DNA from 2 places in the Shewanella sp. DAU305 genome. Region 1 is predicted to be linked to the other one. Evidence: riboswitches for the same ligand, from Rfam matches in the RefSeq annotation. Region 1 holds a riboswitch; the other holds the start of a gene.
What was found. A riboswitch is a leader RNA that binds a small molecule or an ion and turns the genes downstream of it on or off. The one in region 1 is predicted to bind thiamine pyrophosphate.

Region 1 (7,604 bases):
CCGACAAACTCGTGTTCATCGCCAGCAGTAAGGTCCCAAATGCCTCAGTATTTTTACGCAAAAACACTTTATGTTGCTCAGACTTAAGCTCATCGGGCTGCGTCATCAACAGGGTCAAACGCTCAGTTAATAGCGCTTTATCTGCCCGCTGCCCAAGAGCAACTTCAAACTGACGTAACCATTCGTGGCGGTATTCGAGCCACATATCTAAGGTGGATAAACGCTGTTGATTATACTGATGAATAAGCACTTTTTGTTCTGCACTCACACTGCCAAGCCAGTCATCAAATTGCTCTTGAAGGTTTTCGTCGGCCTCTTTTTGTAACTGCGTTGGAGTTTTGCCGGCAAACTCTTTGACGAGCTCCTGCTCATCTTCCCGTAATTTGGCGAGGATTTGCTTCACCTGTTCATCGGACAAGGACATGATGATGGGCAGTAATTCTGGCAAGGCAAACTCAAACAAACGAAACCAATGCCGCTTAGCAATCTCCACATGCTCGGCCCATAATACTGGTGTTAAGGTATTGGTTTTGATGAGGCTTTCGACTTCGATTAATTGCACCACATAGTGGGACAATTCTTTGGATTGATGCCACAGGACAAATTTTTCAATGAGGGCGTCAAATGCCTTTTGCTGTGGTTTATCTAAGGTAACGTAGTCCTCTTGCTCCCAACCGATAGCCCAATCGAGAAAATGGTAACTGAATTTAGTGGAACAGGCGCTTAAGCCTAAGAGACACACAAGTAGCATCACGCCTTTTTTCATTCTGAATCATCCATCCTAGAACTGTTGCTAATATGACGCTTGAGCCTATATAAAGTTGCCTCTTATATCAAACAAGTTTGTCTAATAAAGGTTTTTAATATGTTAATACTTTGCCTGCTTTAAATCGCCAATCGTGCAGCTAATCGCTATGATGCTTGGGTGATGAGTGGCCAAAAACAATCAAACCATGCGAGATAATTGGCGCTACGACTGGCCTCCGTTTGCGCTGCCATCAATAATGCCCAGTAGCAAGCAAATACCCAGTACATGTCAATGGCGGCAGGCACGGCCGCTACGGCGTGGGACGTGACATAGGGATGTTCACTCAGATACTGCGTCACTAACTCGTTTTGCTGGGCTGGCGTTAACGCATGGGTCGCTAACACTACAGCTAACTCACACAGGGGATGCGACGCCGTCGCATACTCAAAATCAATACAATACAAGCGGTTGTTTTTGAACAACAAATTGTGGGGATTAAGATCGCGATGGCAAAACTGCGGCTTAATTAAACAGGCCGCTAAGTCATCACACCAATGTTTGATGTTGATTTGGATGTTAAGCAGCTTAGCCACTCGCTCACTCCAATCGTGCGTGAGGGCAAGAGAAGCCTGATAGGCAAGCATCTGCTGGTGATATTCCTGCCATTGCTCTGTGATACTGATGGCATAAGGACCTGTGGGCAGTTCCCGCAATTGCAGCAATAATTCCAGCAGTAAATGCGCAGCTGAGTTGGGATGCTTATCTTGCTGTATTGGCATCAGCCTAAGCTCATGATTTAAATAAGCTTGTTGTGAATCGCCGTGATGTAAAATGCCCAAAGACACTTGCCCCAGCATAAAATCAGCGGCACTGGTTTGGCGCTCTAAGGCAGACCAATGGATGAAGCATTTACGTTCAAAGCGTTCGCTATCAATCACATTGTGTTCAATTACTGCACACTCTGCAACGCTCGCTACAGCACTTTCGATAAGGTCACTCTCAATAAAATCACTGAGGTAATAGCGCTCATCTTCACTCACCCACAGCAGTGCTGGGGCAAGTTTAGCTTGGGCGAGTTGTTGCCAGTAAAAACGCTCCTGCTGGCGGGTGCAAAAACTGTCCGCCGCATCGGCATTGACCCGCAGCACATAACTGCCTGCAGGCGTAGTGATCTTATAATTATGATTACTCAAGCCGCCCGAAAGCTCGCAAATACTTAACACTTGCTCAAGCCCAGCTCGTTTGAGTATGGGCAAGAGTGCGTTGAATGATTCGCCCGCTGAGTATGGCTTAGCAGCGTTTACATCGAGCATTAACTGAGTAACTTCAAGGCATTGGCCTCACGGGCGTCGGCTAATGCAGTGCGCCAAAGGAAATACCCTACTACTGCAAGGCCCACATAGAGTACAAATAATAGCGAGGTCAACATCAATCCTTTACTGAGAAAAAGGTAAATTGACACTATGTCGATAACGACCCAGTAGAGCCAATTCTCAAGTACTTTCTTCGCGACTAAATAGGTCGTCATCACAGCGAAACAGGTCGTGGCCGCATCTAAATATGGGAATGCGGCCTGAGTATACGTCGCCATGCCGTGACCGACTAATAACGAAATAACGCCTGTCACCGCGATCAGTTTCAAGTGAGTTTTCAACGGCCAAGTGGTCACTTTAACCCCTTGATGTTTATCGCCGCCTTGGGTCCAGAGCCAATATCCATAGAGCGCCATCGCCATATAATAGATATTCAGCACTGACTCCATCAGTAACGACACCTTCCAAAACAACACAGTGTAAATGGCGGTACTGGCAAAAGCCGCCGCCCAGCACCAGACGCTCGCCTTCATCGCCAGCAGTAGATATGCCATGGCTAGCAATACCGCCAAGGCTTCCCATGCGGTCATCACATGGACTTCACCAAAGGCCGCATTCATACTCTCGACCATGGTTAACCATAAATCTGTCATTGTGTTGTTCTCACTGCCTATTTATCGCGTATGTGACGGTAAAGCATTATTCGCTGTGGGCTAAATTAAGCTCACCCCCGATAAACTTACACACAAATACTGCCTTGCCCCACTTCTCATGGGCAGCTTGCATCTCGGTAGCCAGCATAGTCATCACATTTAAATAATCGCCGCACACTTGAGTTGCCATCGCATTCGTCACGCGCTCGATATGAGGATAGCTATCCACCCGGCCAATGAACCACTTAATCGGATCGAGGTAGTTCTCATTGAAGGGATACATGCTAATTTCTGCGGTCAGTTTCATTTTAATTCCTTAAATTTGAGAGAAGCTGCAGCCCTTACACTGGACTACAGCTTAGTCATGAGTTAACCCAATAGGCTCATAGTGATATGTGCCATTACATCAGCTTTTACATAAACTTAACGTTAAAGGTTACGCCAATCTGACGCGGATCGCCGTAACGAATATATTGCTTTTCAGCCCAGCCATTATCAGGCTCGTTACCGAAGTAGAAGCCGCGCACACCGTATTCTTCATTGAACAAATTACGGCCCCATAAATAGGCTGACCATGCACTCGCCTCATAACCCACACGGGCATTGACGATAGTGTAAGGCTCAGAACGGGATTCATTGCTGTCGGAATAGTAAAACTCACTCTTACCGCTCAGGTTTAGGTTAGTAAACCAGCCCGAATTGGTACGATAAGTCCCGCCAAGGCTGTAGGTTAAGTGTGGTGAATGGGCCAGATCGCGGCCAGTTAAATCGACCTCAGTGCCGTATTTATCCTGATACTGGTAGTCACCGTAGGCCGTTTCTAACCAACCTAAGCTTGAGTAAATTTGTAGATTATCCGTGGCATACCAAGTCGCATCTAACTCAGCACCATAGTTATTAGAACTACCAGCGTTTTCGGTGAACAAGATAAAACGCTGAGGTTTATCAGGGTCTTGCTGGGATGCAGCCACCTGTTGATCTTGCCTGTCCATATAGAACAGCGCCAAATTAGTATCGATAAGCCCTGCTAGCCAATGGGATTTCAGACCGATTTCATAGTTATAAAGCGTCTCAGTACTGAACTCTTTTTTATCGTTCAATTCGACAGGCAAAGTCATGTTAAAACCGCCCGCCTTGTAACCGCGCGCAACACGGACATAAGCGTTGTGCGAGTCATTCAGCACTTTACTCACAGCAATATGGCCACCCCACATGGTTTCACTCGGGTCGAAATTATCGTTATTCGTATCTGAGTAATGGCTGTTGCGGCGCTCCAAACGTAGGCCAACAGATAAGGCATAATCTGAGCCCAGATCCGTATCGAGCTGACCAAACAAGGCATAGTTCGTCGCTTCATACTCAGAGTCTAAGACTTCATCCGGCCAAGCATTGTACTCAGAATACAATTGGTTATCTTCTTTCAGATTCATGCCGTACACACCAAGCAACCAATCAGTACTGTCCGCAAAGATTCGGCCCTGCTCGGTAGAACTTAAGCGAAACTCTTGCGACACAGTTTTACGTTGGCCAGTTTTATCCCAAAAATAATCATATTGGCACGGCGCCAGATTGCCATCGTCATCACTGCATTGCTTAGAAGCCCAATACTCTGGGTTCGACCAATCGCCATCGTAACTGTAATGGTGATCGGTATTCGCAAAGGACGTTAACGAGGTTAGCTCAAAGGTTTCGGCGCCAGAATAGGTCGCTTTAAAGCCTGCGCCTGTGGTGCGCTGGCTATCGACACCCGGTTGATCCGATGTCGTCTGGGTCGGTGAATTGGTTAAACTCCACACATCGTAGCCATTATCAAAATCGGCGTGCAGCACAGTTAAATCAAACTGCAAATCGTCAGTCGCATACCAGCGCAGCTTAGCGCGGCCGCTGAACTCATCGCGGCCATTGGTATCGTCACGGCCTAAATAGAGGTTGTCGTGGTAGCCATTTTGTTGATGTTGCTGCAGTGAAACGCGATAAAGCAGCTTGCCAGAATCCGTTAATGGGCCAGAACTGAAACCGCTAAACGTGCGTAAATCATCATCGCCTAACGATACTTCGCCACCATGTTCAAACACATCGGTGGGGTCGTTGCTTTTCAGATAAATCAGTCCCGCTAAGGCATTAGCGCCATAACGTGTGCCCTGTGGTCCACGTAGCACTTCGACCTGTTGTAGATCGTACATGCTCGACACCATGCCAATACCGGATAAATCGATATCATCTATGATGTAACCAACAGAAGAATTAGGTGCACCTTGGTATTGCTCTTGCTCACCTACGCCGCGAATTTGAAAATATTTCGGCCGTGAACTTCCACCTGACCAGTTAAAGTTGGCGATTGAATTAAGCAGATCTTCAAAGTGCTGCGCGCTTTCATCTTGAATTTTTTGACTGTCGATAACGGTAATACTGGAGGGCATTTTTTCTAAACTTGAGCTGCGAAAATCCGCCGTCACCACCATGACTTCCATCTCAGTGCTGGGATCGGGTTTATCAATAGCATCGGTTTGTGCAAATGCAGAAGTGCTCAGCGCGGCAGCAATGGCTAATGCCAGCGGCGCTCGGGTTAAAAACAAGCTGGGCGATACGGTTAAAAACGGGGAATGACGTTTTGACGTGTTACTGTTTAGCGTTTTACTGTTTAACATAGGACCTCAAATACATAGTTTGAGATCCGGCAACGAATAAGCGATTCAGAAGTGTGCTGTTGATTGGCCCATTCCTACGCCGGTATTAGCCGGATCAGGTTCTAAGGGTTCGTCAGCTGACATCTCAGTTTGCAGTAATCAACGTAAATTAATTCGCTGCAAACACCCCTTGGCGACGCCTAGTATACATGAGTAATAGGATGGGATGACACATTTACCTCATAAAATGAAAAATGCCAGCATAGCTGGCATTCTCAGGGCGAACTTCAGGCTTAATTCGAAAAGGTTTCGCGCACGTACACATCAAATTTAACCGCTTGGGCATTGGGCGCCACGGCGGCGACTTGCAATTGTTGCTTGCCATGCAGCTTCACCGATTTCCAGCTTGTCGCTTCATCTTCGATAGTAAAGCCGCTAGCATCGTACCAAGTGAATTTATACTGCACACGCATATCGGTAGACGATTTGCTGACAATCAGCGCTGAACCCTGCACTAAATCGCCGACTCGGCGTGCATCCACACTTTCAACCGCAATATCTCGGGCAAAACTGGTATTATCGACACGGGTTTCACCAAGCGAACTCACTGAAATACCTGCGGTATGTGAGGCACAAGCGCCTAAGGTCAGCGCCGCGGCCAATAATAGTCCTGTATAAATTTGTTTCATCTCTTTCTCCCAGTCACGCGACAAAATGCGCGGCCAGCGCGCACCATTTCCCATTAAACGACAAGCTAATCGAACTGTGCTGAACTTATGCTTAACAAGACAGACTTAATCATCAGTCAAACACTGCTCACTAAAACGAGTTAATCAATCAGAAAGTGCGCCCGTGCCGTAGCGATGAGCTGCTTACGATTGGTTTGCCAACAATCGATATTCACGTTGGCCACTCGTCGCCCCTGTCGGGTAATACGACATTCTGCAAAGCTATCTTTATGCAGTCCTGCACGTAAATAGTCGATGGAAAAATCGACCACTTTAGGCACTTTGGCTGTTTGCATAAAGACCATCAACTGCACTATCGCTGACATCTCCATAAAACCTGCAATGACGCCGCCATGAATCGCGGGCAACACAGGATTACCGATATTGTCGTCCTTAGCAGGCAGTTTAAAAATCAGTTCATCACCAAAACGTTCCACCTTCATCCCAATAAATTTGGCATAGGGGACGTGCTCAAGTAAATGGCCGAAATCGTTAAGCTCAGTGGCGCGCTTAACAATGCCTTGCACATCGATAGGCGCTTTTACTTGGGCTTTTTGAGTGGGACTGGCTGTGCCAAGTTCCGAATTATTTGCGCTCATCAGTGTATCCTATCTCAGGCACGGCTTCACCCATCAGCGCTTGTCTAAAGGCATCACCCACCATTTCTGGGCTGATCCGCATAAAGGAACCAACAGCATGGGCAATAGGATCGTCGATACTGTCTTGATAAGCAATCGCGCGGGTAAAGGCAATATTGGAAGACAATTTGTAGCATTCAGCAAACCCAAACACAGGTTTATGGGGCTGAGCGGGCTTCATATAATCCACCCGCAAATCGAGCGTAGGTGAGATTTCTAACAATTTAAATTTATGGAATATCGCGCTAACAACAGCACTGCCACAGGCGGTATCCATTAAAGTGGTAATGACTCCACCGTGGATAACCCCCGTATCAGGATAACCAATTAATTCAGTGCTGTAGGGCAACTCAATCAACACATGGTGCTCGCTCGCCTCCAATACCGTTAAACCGAGACGACGACACTGAGCGAGTTGATCCACAAACCGCTGCGCCATTTGGGTCAGCGGGAAAAAATCCGAATTTACCTTCATTTGCCTTGGCTCAACATGGGCCCCAGAGGCTCCCCGCCCACAAGGTGGAAATGAATGTGATAGACTTCTTGTCCACCGTGTTGATTGCAGTTCATGATCAGTCGGTAGCCATCTTTAGCGATACCCGCTTCCGCCGCCAATTTAGCCGCAACAGTCATCATACGGCCAAGCACCGGCTCATCAGAGGCTTTCATGTCGTTCGCCGTTGGGATCAAATGATTCGGCACAATCAAAATATGGGTTGGCGCCTTAGGGGAAATGTCTCTAAAGGCTGTCACAAGTTCATCTTGATGCAGAATATCCGCGGGAATTTCGCGACGAATAATTTTGCTGAAAATCGTTTCTTCGGCCATGGGGCGTCCTCCTTGGGTTAGTTGGCATAGTATACTAGTAATTCAACGCTTTGTGTCTGTAGATATTTT
Region 2 (7,604 bases), 600 kb from region 1:
CCAGCATGGTTAAGTCACTCACCACGGGATACACGCCGAGATCGGCATCGAGCACTTTAAAACCTTGGGATAAAATATTTTGAGGTGGCGCCGAGGCTATTCTTACCTGATCTGTTGCAACTAAATCACTCATAACATCAAGATGTTGGCTGATTTGATGACTAATAAAATTGCCATCACACAAATTTATCTTGGCATAGCAGGACAAGTTATTAGGCCAACCCGTACGGGCCAACGGCCCTGGACCTTGCCCTAAACCAATCGCCGCGCTTAAGCCTTGACTCACATAGGCTTTGGCAACAACCACCGCATCTTGTAATACAAAACCTTGCGCTAACACGGCGGCAATGGCCGATGACAAAGTGCAGCCGCTACCATGATTATGACGGGTATTAACCCGCTGGCTGGCTAACCAGAAGCGTCCATTTTGATGCAACTCAGAGCTCGCGCGCACTTGACGACAAACTAGATAATCCTCGGCAAGCTCAAGATCCCAGCCATTACTCTTGTAAGCGGTATCAAGAGCGTTAGTTTGAGTTTGAGTATCAGCAAGAATGTCAGTGCAACCAAAGCTCACATCGCCACCTTTAGCGAGCACACTGCAATCAAGGCTCTGGGATAAAGCCAGTGCCGCGGCAGCGAATTGCGCTTTCGTTGAAACATCACTGTGAGTTAACCGCCCAAGTTCAAGCACATTGGGTGTGATAAGTTCGATTAAACCTTTGAAAGGCCTAAAATCTAAGGCTGATTTAGCCGCACTTTTTATATCCTGACAGTTATCTACTGCTAATGCATCGCCACAACTGGCGACCATCACAGGATCGACAATCACAGGCACAGATGGATAGTGGATTTTAAAACTCGCGATCCAATCTGCCAGCAATGCCACTTGAGTTTGATCTGCCAGTAAGCCGATTTTAATTGCTTTGGGTGGTAAGTCGGAAAGTAAAGTCGTCAGCTGAGCCATTAACATCGCCGCTGATACGGGCTCGACTAAAGTGACCGCCACAGAGCTTTGCGCCGTCACTGTGGTGATCACGCTACAACCGTGACAGCCTAAATCTTGAATTGTCGCCAAGTCCGCCTGAATACCGGCACCGCCGCCACTGTCTGAACCAGCTATGGTCCAAACAAATGCGGGGTGAGCGGTATTCATGGGCGCATTATCCCCATGAATACCTAGCATAATTAGGCTTCCTCAGCTTCGGCGACAAGCTTGTCTTTCACGTGATAGATCTCGGCGCCCGAAGCAGCAAATTGTGCCGATTTTAGCGCCATGGCCGCTTCCAACTCCTGCGGCGTCTTGACTGTGACTTGCATGGCTTGGTCAGCAGCTTCAACTTGATCCGCCTTCGCTTGTGCCGCCTCTAAGCCAGCGGCATAGGCGCGCACATCTTGGGTGATTTTCATCGAACAAAATTTAGGGCCGCACATAGAACAAAAATGCGCGACTTTAGCGGATTCCTGCGGTAAAGATTCATCGTGATAAGCGCGCGCGGTTTCAGGATCGAGTCCTAAGTTATATTGATCTTCCCAGCGGAATTCGAACCGCGCCTTTGCCAGCGCATTGTCACGAATTTGCGCACTCGGATGACCTTTCGCCACATCGGCGGCGTGGGCGGCAATCTTATAAGCAATCAAACCTTGCTTAACATCTTGTTTATTCGGTAATCCTAAGTGTTCTTTTGGCGTGACATAACACAACATAGCGCAGCCGTACCAAGCAATCATGGCCGCGCCTATGCCGGAGGTGAAATGATCATACCCAGGTGCGATATCGGTGATTTGTGGGCCAAGCGTGTAAAACGGCGCTTCATCGCAGTGAGCTAACTGCTTGTCCATGTTCTCTTTAATGAGCTGCATCGGGATATGTCCCGGCCCTTCGATAATGGTTTGTACGTCGTATTCCCATGCGATTTTGACTAGCTCACCTAAGGTTTCAAGCTCTGCAAACTGGGCGGCATCATTGGCGTCGGCAATTGAGCCTGGACGCATACCATCACCTAAAGACAGGGATACATCGTAGGCAACGCAAAGCTCACAGATCTCACGAAAATGGCTGTAGAGGAAGTTTTCCTTGTGGTGACTCAGGCACCATTTGGCCATAATTGAACCGCCGCGGGAAACGATCCCAGTAACGCGTTTAGCCGTCATCGGCACGTAACGAAGCAGCACACCAGCATGAATGGTAAAGTAATCAACACCTTGTTCCGCTTGTTCAATCAAGGTATCGCGGAACACTTCCCAGGTTAAATCCTCTGCCACGCCGTTCACTTTCTCCAGCGCTTGATAAATTGGTACTGTGCCGATGGGCACTGGCGAGTTACGGATGATCCATTCGCGGGTTTCGTGGATATAACGACCCGTGGATAAATCCATGACCGTATCTGCACCCCAACGGGTTGACCAGACGAGCTTTTCCACTTCTTCCTCGATGGATGACGTCACCGCAGAATTACCAATATTGGCATTCACTTTCACCAAAAAGTTACGCCCAATGATCATAGGTTCGGCTTCGGGATGGTTAATATTCAGCGGAATAATCGCGCGGCCACGGGCAACTTCGGCGCGGACAAATTCGGCGGTAATCGGTTCGCCGACTAAGGCACCAAAAGCTTCGCCCTTGGCTTTACGATTGAGGATTTCATCCTGTACTTCGGCAAGTGCCATGTTCTCGCGGATCGCTACATATTCCATTTCGGGCGTGATAATCCCTTGACGGGCATAGTGTAATTGACTGACTCGTTTACCCTGCAGCGCTCTGCGTGGGCGGACAATTGCACTCGAACCTGCCTCAAAACGCAGATGGTCTAAACCGTCGTCGGCGAGTCTTTGTTGGGTAAAATCTGAGGTGGCACAGGGTAATTGCTCTGTGTCGTTGCGGGCTAGGATCCAGTTTTGTCTTAATTTACCAAGGCCTAGACGCACATTGATATCGGCCTCAGGATCGGAATAAGGTCCAGCGCAATCATACACGCGTATTGGCGGATTTTTTTCCATGATAGGCGCATCATCTGTACCGCCGACAAGGGTGTCAGTCTGCAGGATTTGCCGCATGCCAACGCGAATATCGGCACTTGAACCTTCGAGGTAAATCTTTTGTGAATTAGAATGTTGCAGCGGCGCTAACGTATCGATAAAGGCTTGGGCCTGCGCGCGGGTTTCGCGGCGACTCGGCGCCTTAGGCACGATTGATTGACTAGACTCAGCCGATTTATTAGGCACTGTCGATTTATTAGGGATTGTCGATTCTGACGCTGTGATTTCTATCGCATTGGCAGCTACAGCTGGGTTTTGGTTTGAACTGGACATAAGCAATCTCACGTTAAAAAATGGAGTTGCTTGTCTGGAGAATTGAGTTGTTGATAGCTGGGCATGGCAATCAATTTTTGTGGCCAACACTGGCTTCAAAAATTGAGTTACCCTGCTCAATAACAATTAAATCTAAACATTAAGGCTTAAAACACTGCTGAGTTAACAGGTGTTCAAGCCGTCTATTTTGGCGATTTAATATGTGTTATTACGCTTGTTTCCTTCGCAGGTTTTAACCTGATCAGGTTCAACGGATCCCGAATAAACGGTCTCAGCCAAGAGGCACTCCGACAAGATGAGTGCGCAGTATAGACAGAAGCGGCAGCAACAAACAAGGAAAAAAGTAATTAAAAGCCTTAAATACCAATCCAAAATAAAGGTTCATAATTTATTGTTTTTAATTGATTAAATCAAATTAAACTAAAAAAGCCATAATTAGCATGAAAATAGATCATAAAAGAAAGTCACTATTTATGGGGTTTGAGCATCATTTTATTTAATCGAGATTGAATGGCATCATCAATAGCTTGATTGATTTTTTTGCCACTGCAGTCAAATGGGAAGCCTAAATTTTCTGCGTAAGGATTGACTTGAGTCCCCAATTGTACCACGCGATAACAAGTATCCCCTTTACGCACAATACGATTTGGATCTAAGGGTAAATCTAGACTCGTTGTGCCACCGAAATCATCGGCGTTAGGGACAAATAACACTTCCATCTCAGGGCTCATTTCACTCATATTCGATTTCCGGGTGAATTTATCGGCCTGTTCAATGACGAGATCATCGAGCGCTTGCTCGCGCTGACGTTCAAAATATTGCTGGGTGAATAAACTCATGCTTGAGCTTGTCGCTATTGTGCTCTCACCTTCTGCTGCAGGCGAACTCTGAGCGCCAAGCTGCGTCTTAATTTCTGTGGCATCAAACATATTTGTTGGCTTTTTTGCCGTCGCTTCCGCGGGCTGTACTTCACTTGGGGCACTTGATTGAGATTGGCTCGATTGAGTGATGTCAGGTTTAACCGTATCTGGCTTCACTTTTCCCTGATCTACTTTTTCAGGCACGACCTTTTCAAATATTGGCATAGGCTTAACTTGAGTTGTAGGCGTGGGAACAGTTGTAGGCGTAACAGAACTTGTCATCTCAGTCTTATCCTCGGCCTTGCTCTCTGTTTCTAGCGCAGCGCTTTCAGCCTTCTCTACCGCGGGAGCATAAATAAAATAAGCTTTGAGCGCCGTTACTTTAGGGCCCCGGCTTTCTGTTTCTGTTAATCCAAAGGGATTTAACTGCGGGCGCCACAAAATGCAGATAAGTAAAAATAAACACACATGCACTAAGATCACAAAAAATAACAGGCTTAATCCTTTGAAATATGGCTGACGAGCACGCAAAACGGATCCTGTCCCCAATGAATAAGCACTGGTTTGTATTGTCCCAGACAGTTCAAGTTTTGATTCAGACTCAGCAACCAATTTATCTTGATGTTGATCTTGATGTTCAGTATGGATTTCTTGCAGTACCAAATCTCGGGCCTGCTCTTGATATATAGCTTGGGTGTCATGCTCAGTGACTAAAAGGCCTGCACCGCGATTGAACGCTGACGGCTCGGCATCAGTGGTAAAAACAGGCGTTTGAGCAGCATCCAGTTCACCGAGGTGATGATCAAATGCGATAAAAGTCTCACCTTCTGGCGATGTGACCGAAAAAAACAAAGCACTATCAGTATCATCTCCAATCGCTATTGCTGTAGGAGATACTGTCAATAAAGGCACGGCTTTGGGTTGACGTTGAAAAGGCAAAATCCATCCTTAGGTTTTGTGTAGTCTCAATTGATTTCGATGATGCTTAACGTGGAACAATTGCACTCAAATCCAATATCGAGTTGCTGAATATTGAAAGAGAATTATCCAATGATTGCATTTACTTGCGAGTGCTCAACGCAGATTAGAGGAGGCAAACAGGGTAAAGTTCAACGCGAATGCAACACGTTACAAGCGCAGTGCTTATGCCAATGCTTAGTAAGACACTTGTCAGTTGAGACAAATAAGGCTGGGAATTGAGATCACAATCGCGCTAAATTGATGGGAAAATGCTTGCTAACTCTTACGTCTTAAAGCGGATAACATAGTCAATGCGATACGCTGACGGGAATACAAGACGGCGTAAAAAAGATAAAAGGTGAAAACAATAGAAGCCAATCATGAAATTTAAGCTTACAAGTGTACGCTTAAATATGGTGATTTATTTTCCTAACTGATAGACTCAGTCATTATCGTTTGCGAGTGTGTATCTACCATGTCGACTCAAAGTGTTATCGAACAACAAAACCCAGCTAAAATCCTTGCTAAGTCTGGGCCGTATAGTATTAAAGAAGAGATCGCTAATAGCGTATCCCATGGCTTAGGCGTCATCGCAGGCATAGTGGCATTGGTACTGATGTTACTCAAAGGGCAAGATCATCTAACGCCAATTCAACTAACAGGCGTTGCCATTTATGGTGCGAGCATCATTGTGCTTTTTCTATGCTCGACCTTATACCACAGCGTTAGCCATTCAGGCTGGAAACATAAACTTAAGATCGCCGATCACTGCGCAATTTACTGCTTAATTGCAGGAACTTACACACCTTTGATGCTGATAAGCCTACAGGGGACGCAATCGATAGTAATTTTAACGGCGATTTGGTCGCTTGCAATTGGTGGGATCCTATTTAAGACGCTATTTATTCACAAATTCAAAAAGTTAAGCTTAGTCTTGTATCTCGCCATGGGTTGGCTATGTGTCACTGTGATGGGCGATTTAACGGCGGCCATGTCGGAGTTAGGTTTTAATCTATTGATCTTAGGTGGCTTGTTTTACACCTTAGGGGTGGTGTTCTACGTCGGGAAACGTATTCCATTTAACCATGCCATTTGGCATTTGTTCGTGCTTGGCGGTGCCATGAGTCACTTTCTGTGTATTTATCTGACTGTTATTTAAATGGCTATGATTTACCTGATGGTGATTTAACTGGCTATAATTTAAATGATTATGACTTAACAGATGGTGATTTAACTGACGGTGATTTATCTGTGAGTCAAAGCTGAAAGTCGTTAATTATCTATTCAAGCACTTCCTCAAACGTTCTCTCGAACATCGCAATCAAGTACGGCTATTCAATTCAGTAAACAGCGACGCTAATAGCGCCGCTTGTTCTGCTCTGCCACACTGGCGCCAAAGTGCAATAATACATTCTGCAGTACACAAGCCTCCTTCTTGCTGATTACGCCGCAATATAAAGGCGGATTCAGGCATAAGTGGCGGCAAACTGACTCGTGCAGCCGTTTTAAGATAGGGGCTCTGGCGCAGCATCTTACGCGCCTCCTGCCAGGTCGCATCTAAAATCACCACTTGGCTCGGCATTAGTTCTGCTATCACTGTAGATTGCGCTGCCGCTAACAACATTTGTGCATTCGAGAGCACTGGCTCAGCTAAATCCGTATCTAAGGCATTTTGATCAATGGGCACAGCGGGCTCAGTATCACTTGCAGGAAACAACAATTTAGCCTGCTGCGATGCCAGCATAGCCACTAAATCGTTATCAGGTGTAGTTCTCGACCAGACGATGCTTTTCACCTCTTCAGGGAATGCGGCTAACGCGAGTTGGCCGGTATTTGTTTTGCGAGTTAACTCGCGTTCGTGGGTCAATAAAATAATCTGCATTACCTTCCTTGCTGCGGCAAAAGAATGAGAAATAGCATTAAACATCTACTGTTGTCAGCCACAGGCTCGAAGCAATATCAGCTTAAAAGAGCACGTTGAAATAACGACGTTTAATTGCTAACCAAACTCTGCTCACTCAGTTATGTGTGAAATAAAATCATATATTAAGATAATGATTTAAAAGTGATAAAACTTACAAGCATTCCAACACTATCTGTTTTAGCAGAAAAGTTTCACGCTCTATTGATTGGCCTTTATGGGGATGATTGCGCTGAATATCTTCATTATGAGCGATGGCTTGATGAATATTGAGCCATTCAGGCCGCATGCCATTTTTTATCTCATGGGCTTCTAATCGAGTCTCACCTAAACCACGCTCGCCCAGTGCGGTGTCGATACGGCACACATAACAAAATGACTCCATGTGCACTACGTTCGCCCCTTCACGGTACCAAGGTCGAAACTCTTCGTAACGGCCAAAGGGCGCTAACACTTGAATGTCTAGGGCGCCGGTTTCTTCCTGTAGCTCACGGATCAGCCCGTCTTCGAGGCTCTCGCCGTCGTCAATTCCGCCGCCGGGTAAGCTGTAG

Region 2: another riboswitch for thiamine pyrophosphate. It lies ahead of thiC (phosphomethylpyrimidine synthase ThiC); the one in region 1 lies ahead of OX890_RS14170 (TonB-dependent receptor).

What each region holds. Positions count from the first base shown of each region.
Region 1 covers NZ_CP113808.1:3,362,140-3,369,743, forward strand. The annotation lists gene OX890_RS14150 (DUF6279 family lipoprotein) at 1-766, opposite strand, end outside; gene OX890_RS14155 (phosphotransferase) at 913-2,061, opposite strand; gene pnuC (nicotinamide riboside transporter PnuC) at 2,061-2,714, opposite strand; gene OX890_RS14165 (hypothetical protein) at 2,761-3,021, opposite strand; gene OX890_RS14170 (TonB-dependent receptor) at 3,128-5,362, opposite strand; TPP riboswitch at 5,417-5,542, opposite strand; gene OX890_RS14175 (YcfL family protein) at 5,635-6,030, opposite strand; gene OX890_RS14180 (PaaI family thioesterase) at 6,171-6,668, opposite strand; gene OX890_RS14185 (PaaI family thioesterase) at 6,655-7,182, opposite strand; gene hinT (purine nucleoside phosphoramidase) at 7,179-7,535, opposite strand.
Region 2 covers NZ_CP113808.1:2,758,684-2,766,287, reverse strand. The annotation lists gene OX890_RS11755 (bifunctional hydroxymethylpyrimidine kinase/phosphomethylpyrimidine kinase) at 1-1,186, opposite strand, end outside; gene thiC (phosphomethylpyrimidine synthase ThiC) at 1,189-3,312, opposite strand; TPP riboswitch at 3,514-3,612, opposite strand; gene OX890_RS11745 (hypothetical protein) at 3,780-5,111, opposite strand; gene trhA (PAQR family membrane homeostasis protein TrhA) at 5,608-6,291, shown strand; gene OX890_RS11735 (tRNA-uridine aminocarboxypropyltransferase) at 6,454-7,014, opposite strand; gene OX890_RS11730 (NUDIX hydrolase) at 7,208-7,604, opposite strand, start outside.